2 regions of the Yimella sp. RIT 621 genome follow, and region 1 is predicted to be linked to the other one. Evidence: riboswitches for the same ligand, from Rfam matches in the RefSeq annotation. Region 1 holds a riboswitch; the other holds the start of a gene.
What was found. Region 1 has a riboswitch for thiamine pyrophosphate ahead of thiM (hydroxyethylthiazole kinase). Riboswitches for the same ligand answer to the same signal wherever they lie in the genome.
Positions count from the first base shown of each region.

Region 2: another riboswitch for thiamine pyrophosphate. It lies ahead of thiC (phosphomethylpyrimidine synthase ThiC); the one in region 1 lies ahead of thiM (hydroxyethylthiazole kinase).

Region 1 is NZ_SEIP01000015.1:70,413-75,230, forward strand. Features, by position in the region: gene EU513_RS13720 (Mu transposase C-terminal domain-containing protein) at 1-1,349, shown strand, start outside; gene EU513_RS13725 (AAA family ATPase) at 1,346-2,164, shown strand; TPP riboswitch at 2,507-2,603, shown strand; gene thiM (hydroxyethylthiazole kinase) at 2,595-3,422, shown strand; gene thiE (thiamine phosphate synthase) at 3,419-4,066, shown strand; gene thiD (bifunctional hydroxymethylpyrimidine kinase/phosphomethylpyrimidine kinase) at 4,063-4,818, shown strand, end outside.
Region 2 is NZ_SEIP01000008.1:13,500-18,317, reverse strand. Features, by position in the region: gene EU513_RS08905 (propionyl-CoA synthetase) at 1-1,034, opposite strand, end outside; gene thiD (bifunctional hydroxymethylpyrimidine kinase/phosphomethylpyrimidine kinase) at 1,112-1,915, opposite strand; TPP riboswitch at 1,949-2,058, shown strand; gene thiC (phosphomethylpyrimidine synthase ThiC) at 2,056-3,756, shown strand; gene EU513_RS08890 (MFS transporter) at 3,753-4,818, shown strand, end outside.

The DNA.
Region 1 (4,818 bases):
AGGTGCCCCTCGCGCGCTTAGCTCGCGAGACCGATGTTGGGCTGCGGACCCTGGAGCGCTGGCACGCCCGCTACCGCGCCGACGGCTACGCCGGACTGGAGACAGCCTCGCGAGCGGACACCGGCTCCCGCCGCCTTCCGCCCGACCTCGTCCACCTGATCGAGGGCCTGGCACTGAGCAAGCCGCGGCCGGCCATCGCCACCATCCACCGCAAAGTCACCGGCATCTGCGCCGCCCGGAGATGGCCGGTCCCCTCCTACTCGGTGGTCTGGGACATCGTGCGGACCCTGGATCCCGGCATGGTCACCCTCGCCCTGGAGGGCGCAGCGTCCTACCGCGACAAGCACGAGCTGGTGCTACGCCGGCAAGCAGAGCTGCCCAACGCGATGTGGCAATCCGATCACACCATGCTCGACATCCTGGTGGTGGGCACCGACGGCAAGCCCGCACGGCCATGGCTGACAACGATCCTCGACGACTGCTCCCGGGCGGTCTGCGGCTACACAGTCTTCCTGGGCGCACCGTCGGCGATGAGCACCGCCCTGGCGCTGCGCCAAGCGATCTGGCACAAGACCGACCCGGCCTGGCCGATGTGCGGCCTGCCCGACGTGCTCTACGTCGACCACGGCAGCGACTTCACCAGTGACCAGCTCGCCCACACCGCCGTCGACCTCCACATCCGACTGATCCACTCCACCGTCGCCCGACCCCAGGGACGGGGCAAGATCGAGCGGTTCTTCGGCATCATCAACACCGAGCTACTCGCCACCCTGCCCGGACACATCACCGAAGGGCACCCCTGGCCGACACCGAAACTGTCCCTGGCCGCCCTCGATAGCGCCCTGGAGGCGTTCGTGGCCACCTACAACGACCGCACGCACAGCGAGCTCGGAACCTCCCCGCGCAGCGCGTGGATCGCCGATGGCTGGCTGCCCCGAATGCCCGAGAGCCTGGAAGACCTCGACAGACTGCTGTTGACCGTCGCCAAGACCCGCGTCGTGCGCCGCGATGGCATCCGCTTCCAGGGTCTGCGCTACGTCTCGCCAACTCTGGCCGGCTACGTCGGACGCTCGGTCGTGATCCGCTACGACCCCCGCGACATCACCGAGATCCGCGTCTTCGATCACGACGAATTCGTCTGCAAGGCCGTCAACCAAGAGCACCACGACCAGAAGGTCAGCCTCAAGGAGATCCAGGCCGCGCGCAACGCCCGCCGCCGGGCGCTGCGAGCCGGCATCAACGAACGCATCGCCCTCGTGGCCGCACCTACCGAGACGCCACGGATCACCGAAGCACCGGCTCCGGCGCCGAGGTCGGCGTTGAAGATCTACAAGGAGGACCTCAGGTGAGCCAGCGCTTCATCGTCACCAAGGAGCACCGCCGCTTCACCGAGTTCGCCGACGCCGTGCGCCGCGGGCACACCATCGGTTTGTGCTTCGGATCAGCCGGCGTAGGAAAGACACTCTCCGCGCGCCGCTACGCACACTACGAGAAGGCTCATGACCTGCTGACCTACTGGGGGCCGCGCTCCGACAACGACGCCAAGATCTACGCCGCCTTGAACCGGAGCCGCACCGTGCTCTACACCCCCAGCGTGCTGACCACCCCGCGGACCCTGAAGGACGAGCTGACCCAAGCCATCACCCGCACCAACATGTGCATCGAGCAGCACCTCGTACCTCCCGGCACGGCCACTCCCGAGGCCTGGGGATGGCGACACGGCAGGAACTACGTGGAGCTGATCATCGTCGACGAGGCCGAACGACTGCGTCCCGCCGCTCTGGAACTGCTGCGCGATCGCTACGACCGCGACGACATCGCCCTGATCCTGATCGGCATGCCCGGCCTGGAGAAGCAGTTCAGCCACTACCCCCAGTTCTACAGCCGAGTCGGCTTCGCCCACCAGTACCGGCCCCTGGGACAAGACGAACTGCTGTTCGTCCTCGAGCGACACTGGCGATCCCTCGGCAAGACCCTCGACCCCGACGACTTCACCGACGCCCAAGCCATCGCAGCCATCGCACGGATCACCCGCGGCAACTTCCGGCTCCTCGAACGCCTCTTCCCCCAGATCCAGCGGGTCCTGAAGATCAACGAACTCGACACCATCACCAACGACGTCATCGAAGCCGCACAGAGCACCCTGGTCATCGGTGTCACCTGACCCCGCCACGAAGCGACCGAAGAACCCCGCCATTCAGCAGACGAAGTCACACATTCGGACGCACTGTGGCGCGGCCAGCAGAGATGACCGATGTGTCCTACTGGGGTGTACCCCAGATGTCAGTTTTCGAAGTCCACTGCACGAGTGTCCGAAGTCGACTGCACATTTTAAGGTTGCGCAGCCGTTGTCTGGTGAGGCGCCATGGTGAGGGCTGCGGCGGCCAAGGAACGCCGTAGCGCAGCCGGGCACTGGTGACAGCACGCCCGGACGGTCCGAGGCGCGACCCTTTTGCGATCGCTGAAGCGAGGGCACGGTGCTGGGAACGGTGCGGATGTTAAGCTGGTGAATGACGCGGGGTGCCGTGCTGGTACGGCTGAGATCACACCCGTTGAACCTGATCTAGTTCGTACTAGCGAAGGGAACGTCGCCGATGTCGGCACCTTCTTCCGTCCCTACTGTCCCACTCGATGCTGCCGCTGTGGGCGAGGCCTTGGCTGCGATGCGCGGGCATGCCCCGCTGGTGCAGTGCCTGACCAACGTCGTCGTCGCTCAGTGGACAGCGAACGTCCTGCTCGCGGTCGGCGCCAGTCCGTCGATGGTGGACAACCCGGAGGAAGCCGGGCCGTTCGCCGCCGTCGCCGACGGGGTCCTGGTCAACCTCGGCACGCCCCAAGAGGCGACGGTGGCTGCGATGCACGGCGCGGTCAGTGCCGCCGCGGCGGCCGGCACCCCGTGGGTGCTCGACCCGGTCGGGGTGGGTGGGCTCGCCTGGCGCAGCCGGGTTGTCGTCGACCTGCTCGCCCACGCCTCCCCGGCACTCGTCCGTGGCAACCCCTCAGAGATTCTCGCTTTCGCCGGTGGGGGCAGCGGTGGGCGGGGTCCGGAGAGCGTCGACGCCGCCGAGGATGCCCTCGACGCCGGCCGGGCGCTGGCCCGGGAGCACGGCACCATCGTCGCGGTCTCCGGGGAGGTCGACCACCTCACCGACGGCACCCGGCTGGTGCGGGTGGCCAACGGCCATCGATGGTTGACCCAGGTCACTGGCGGTGGGTGCGCGCTGGGCGCGCTCATGGCTGCCTTCGCCGCCACCACCGACGACCCGCTCCTGGCCGCCACGGCCGCGACCGCGACGTACACCGTGGCCGCCGAGGTCGCGGCCGAGCGTGCCGCCGGGCCGGGGAGCTTCGCCGTTGCGCTGCTGGACTCTCTCGCCACCCTCAACCCGCAGGAGCTGACCGAGAAGGTGGTGCTCCGGTGACCCGCCGACCGGTGAACCTCAGCCTCTACCTGGTCACCGACACCGGTTTGTGCGGCCCACGGGGGGTGCCCGCGACCGTGCAGGCTGCGGTCGCGGGCGGAGTCACCGTGGTGCAGTTGCGTGACCCGGGCGCCACCGACGCCCACTTCGTCGCCCTCGGCGTGGCGGTCCGCGAGGTGCTGGCGGGGACCGGGGTGCCGCTGATTATCGATGACCGGGTCCACCTCGTTCAGGACATCGGCGCCGACGGCGTCCACGTCGGTCAGCGCGACATGCCGCCTGCTCAGGCCCGGCAGTTGCTCGGGCCGGACGCCATGGTCGGGCTGTCGGTCAGCACGATCGAGCAGGTTCGCACAGCACGCGGGCTCGGTGACGGCGTCTTGGACTACCTCGGCGTTGGACCGGTGTGGCCGACGGCGACCAAGCCTGACCACGGCACTCCGATCGGCCCGGGCGGGGTGGCTGCGGTGGCCGCCGCGAGCCCGTGGCCGGTCGTCGCCATCGGCGGCATCACCACGAAACGCACCGGCATGCTGCGCCACAGCGGCGCCGCCGGCGTGGCGGTCGTCTCGACGGTGTGCGCCGCGGAGGAACCAGCCGTGGCGGCCGCGAGCCTGCGGGCCGCGTGGGACGGGCAACCGTGAACCCCCGCCCACCGATCGCGCTGACGATCGCCGGCTCCGATCCCTCCGGCGGGGCCGGTATTCAAGGCGACCTCAAGACCTTCTCCGCACTGGGTGCCTACGGCACCGCGGTGCTCACCTCACTGACCGCCCAGTCCACCCAGGGAGTCACCGGTGTCCACGTCGTCCCCGCGGACTTCGTCCGCGCCCAGCTGGACACCCTCGTAGACGACGTGGCGGTTGACGCCGCCAAGATCGGGATGCTCGCCTCCGCGGCCACCATCGAGACCGTCCTCGCCTTCCTCGACAAGCGCTCCGACGCGGTGCCGGTTGTGGTCCTCGACCCCGTCATGGTGTCCACCGCCGGTTCCCGGCTGCTGGCCGAGGACGCCGTCGAGCCGATGCGCCAACTCCTGCCGTACGTCTCCCTCATCACGCCGAACGTCCCCGAGGCCGCCGTGCTGCTCGACGCCGACCCCGCCGAAGACCTCGACACCATGCGCGCCCAGGCCATCGCGCTCCGGGAGCTGGGCGCCGCGCGGGTGCTGGTCAAGGGGGGCCACCTCGGCGGCGACGCACACGCCACCGACCTGTGGCTCGACGACGCGGGCGAGCAGCTGCTGACCGGCCCGCGGGTAGCCACGGTCAACACCCACGGCACCGGGTGCGCCCTGTCCTCCGCGATCGCCGCACTCGCCCCGCGCACCGGGTCCCTGCTAGAGGCCACCCGCCAGGCCAAGACTTGGCTCACCGGCACCCTGCGGGCCGCCGAC
Region 2 (4,818 bases), on a different contig from region 1:
TCCTTCTTGATCGCCCGGAAGGCGGTCGGCGCGGTGAACAACGCCTTCACGCTGTATTCGGCGATGACCCGCCAGAAGGTCGAAGCGTCTGGTGTACCAACGGGTTTGCCCTCGAACACGATCGTCGTGCAGCCGGCGATGAGGGGTCCGTAGACGATGTAGGAGTGGCCGACGACCCACCCCACGTCCGACGCGGTGAACCATACGTCACCCGGTTCCATGCCGTAGACGTTCGTCATCGACCACTGCAGCGCAACCTGGTATCCACCGTGATCGCGCACGATGCCCTTCGGCTTGCCGGTCGTGCCGGAGGTGTACAGCACGTAGAGGGGGTCGGTTGCCGCGACCGTCTCACAGCCCGCCGGCTCGACGGCGCCCGGTTTCATCGCCGCCGCCCAATCGATGTCGCGCTCCCCCGTCTCGGCCTGGAGGTGCGGACGCTGCACCAGCAGTACGCGATCGGGCTTGTGCTCGGCGCGCTCGATCGCCTCATCGACCATCGGCTTGTACGGGATGACGCGGGTCCGCTCCACGCCGCACGACGCGGTGACGACGACCTTGGGCCGCGCGTCGTCGATGCGGGCGGCGAGCTCGGCCGGCGCAAAACCGCCGAACACGACCGAGTGCACCGCACCGATCCGGGCGCAGGCCAGCATCGTGATCACCGCTTCGGGAATCATCGGCAGGTACACGACCACACGATCGCCCTTGCCGACACCGAGCGCCTTCAGCACGCCGGCCGCCCGCCCGACCAGATCGAGCAGCTCGGCGTAGCTGTAGCTGCACCGGACCTCGGTGACCGGGCTGTCGTAGATCAACGCCGTCTGGTCGGCCCGGCCCTCGATCACGTGGCGATCGAGCGCGTTGTAACAGATGTTGGTCTGGGCGCCGGGGTACCACCGGTAGAACGGAGGGTTCGTGTCGTCGAGCGCCTGGGTCGGCTTCTTGAACCAGTGCACTGCCGATGCCGCGTCCAGCCAGAAGCCCTCGGGGTCGGCCATGCTGCGCTGATACTCGTCGCTGTAAGCACCCATGGCGCGAGTGTGTCATCGGCCACACTCCGGCCGCTGCGACTCGCGCCGGACGGCCCGAATCGGTCGCTCAGCGGCGGTCACCACCATCGGTGGAAGTGGTGCACCGGCCCGTGACCGGCGCCGATCTCGAGCGAGTCGGCCGCGCGCAGCGCGTCGGTCAGCCAGACCTTTGCGTCGGTCACGGTGGTGTGCCAATCGGGCCGCTGCGGACGCAGGGCGACCAGCGCGGACGACAAGCTGCAGCCCGTGCCGTGCGTGTTGGACGTGGGGATGCGTGGGGCTGCGAACCGTTCGAAGCCGTGTGCGTCGACCCACAGGTCGACCGCGTCGCCGTCGAGGTGGCCACCCTTGATGAGCACCGCGGGCACACCGAGGTCGAGCAGGCTCCTGGCTTGATCGCGCATCCCCCGCTCGTCGGTCGCAACAGGGGTGGCGGTCAATGCGGCGGCCTCCGACAGGTTCGGTGTCACAACGCTGACAACGGGCAGCAGGTCACGCAGCACAGACGTCACCGACGCGTCGCCGAGGCGGTCTCCGGAGGTTGCGACCAGCACCGGATCGAGCACGATCGGCACCCCGCGATCACGCATGTGCAGGAGCGTCGGGCGGATCACCTCAGCGACCCCCGCTGAGCCCAGAACACCGATCTTTACACCGTCGACACGCACGTCACTTGTCACCGAGTCGAGCTGTGCCGCAACGAATTCCGAATCGATTGGTAACACCTTCTGCACACCGATCGTGTTCTGCGCAGTCAGTGCCGTGAGAACGCTCATGCCGTACGCACCGAGTGCGCCGAAGGTCTTCAGATCTGCCTGAATTCCCGCACCTCCACTCGGGTCACTTCCGGCGATCGAGACGACAGCTGGTGGACGGACCATGTGCGACACCGTAAGTGACATGGGTTACGGTGGCGACACCCACACGGGAGCCCTCGGCAGAGGGCTGAGATCGAGCTGACGCCGCTCGGACCGTCCGAACCTGCCCGGGTCATTCCGGCGAAGGAAGTGAGGAGATCTCGATGTCCGAGATTCATCCCAAGCACCGCCTGCACCACCTCGTCGACGGCGACATCTGCGTGCCCGTCACCGCGATCAGCCTCGACGAATCCCCCGACGGCACAACGAATCCCGATGTGCATGTCTACCGCACCGCGGGACCCGGCAGCGATCCTGCCGCCGGCCTACCCGCCACTCGTTCCGGCTGGATCCAAAGCCGCGACGATGTCGAGACCTACGAGGGTCGCGAACGCACCCTGCAGGACGACGGACGCTCCGCCGTCCGTCGCGGCAAAGCTTCCGACGAATGGCGCGGTGAGCGACGAAATCCGTTGCGCGCCAAGCCTGGTCGCACCGTCACCCAGATGCACTACGCGCGTCAGGGCAAAGTGACGGCCGAGATGCGCTACGTCGCGCTGCGCGAGAACGTCGACGTCTCAGTCGTTCGCGAGGAGTTGGCGGCGGGTCGCGCGATCATCCCGTCCAACATCAATCATCCGGAGTCGGAGCCGATGATCATCGGCCGCCGGTTCCTCACCAAGGTGAACGCGAACATCGGCAACTCGGCGGTCACCTCCTCCATCGAGGAAGAGGTCTCCAAGCTCAGCTGGGCGACGCGCTGGGGCGCCGACACGGTCATGGACCTGTCGACCGGCGACGACATCCACACCACCCGCGAGTGGATCGTCCGCAACTCCCCCGTGCCGATCGGCACGGTGCCGATCTACCAGGCCCTGGAGAAGGTCGACGGGCGCGCCGAGGCCCTGACTTGGGAGATCTTCCGCGACACCGTGATCGAGCAGGCCGAACAGGGGGTCGACTACATGACGATCCACGCCGGGGTGCTCCTGCGGTACGTCCCGCTGACCGCCGAACGCGTGACCGGAATCGTCAGTCGTGGCGGGTCGATCATGGCCGGCTGGTGCCTGGCACACCACGAGGAGTCGTTCCTCTACACCCACTTCGACGAGCTGTGCGAGATCTTCGCCCAGTACGACATCGCATTCAGCCTCGGCGACGGACTGCGTCCCGGATCGGTCGCCGATGCGAACGACGAGGCCCAGTTCTCCGAACTGCGCACCCTGGCCGAACTCACCGAGCGCGCCTGGGAGTACGACGTGCAGGTGATGGTCGAGGGCCCGGGACACGTGCCCCTGCACCTCGTGCCGGAAAACGTTGAACTGCAACAGGACTGGTGCCACGGAGCGCCGTTCTACACGCTCGGTCCGCTGGTCACCGACATCGCGCCGGGGTACGACCACATCACCTCCGCGATCGGTGCCGCAGTCATCGCCCAGCACGGCACGGCGATGCTGTGCTACGTCACCCCCAAGGAGCACCTGGGCTTGCCCAACCGAGATGACGTGAAGACCGGGGTCATCACCTACAAGATCGCGGCGCACGCGGCCGATGTCGCCAAGGGACACCCCGGAGCGCGCGTGCGCGACGACGCCTTGTCGAAGGCACGCTTCGAGTTCCGCTGGCACGACCAGTTCGCGCTCTCGCTCGACCCCGACACAGCGATCGCCTTCCATGACGAGACGCTGCCGGCCGAAGGCGCCAAGACGGCGCACTTCTGCTCGATGTGCGGACCGAAGTTCTGCTCGATGCGGATCAGCCAGGACATCCGGGATCAACACAAGTCGGCAATGGCTGGGATGCGGGAGAAGTCGCGCGAGTTCATCGAGCTCGGCGCCAGCGTCTACGTCGACGCGGCCCAGTGAGCGCAGCGGCCACCGACCGCGAACACACCGACACCCTCTCCCCGCAGGGCCGCGCCGCCCTGCGGGGCGGAGTGGCCGGCAATTTCGTGGATCAGCTCCACATCTTCCTGCCCCTCGTCGCGCTGGCCCCTGCCCTTCCGGCCATCACCGGCCCGCACGGTGGCACTGCCGGCGCGACGATCGTCGTGATGGCGATGCTGCTGGGACGACCCGTGGGTGGCGTCGTCTTCGGCCGGCTCAGCGACCGGTTCGGACGTACCCGAACCGCGACCGTGGCGATCGGTGGAACCGCCACGTGCACCCTCGGTATCGCGGTGACCCCCACCCATGAGGTCATCGGCGCGGCGGCGATCTGGTGGATCCTGGCGATGCGCTTCCTGGGTGGCGTGTTCATCGCCGGTGAGTACTCGGCCGCCATCCCGCTGGCGATGGAATGGTCGCGTCCGCGCCTGCGCGGTCTCTACTCAGGGCTGATCATGTCGATGGCACCGTGGGCGCAGGCGACGATCGCCTTCACCACCTGGGCGCTGCTGTCGCTGCTTGATCCCGGCGCCTACGAAACCTGGGGTTGGCGGGTACCCTTCGTCGCCGGCGGCGTTGCCTCCCTGACTCTGCTGCACTTCTACCGACGCCAGGTCGCCGACCGCGCAACAGCGGCCGCAAGCTCACGAATCGGGTTGCGGGACTTGTTCACCGGACAGCACCGCCGCTCGTTCTGGCAACTGTTCGGGCTGATGACCGGCCTGTGGATCATGACCAACCTGGTCGTGATCGCGTTGCCGGACGAGCTGCGTCGCAGCGTCGGCCTGGACACCACGACCGCGGCCTGGATCATGGGCGCGGCCGCCGTCGCGCAGGCGATGGTCATGGCGTGCACCGGTCACCTGTCGACCCTAGTGGGCCGCAGACGGTTCTTCGTCCTGTGGGGTCTGCTGGCGGCGGTGAGTGGACCGCTGGTCTGGCTCGAGCTGGTCGGCACCTCCCAGATCGGGCGCGCGATGGCCCTCGCCTGTCTGTTGCAGGTCATCACGGTCTGCGGCTACGGACCCGTCGGCGCCTATC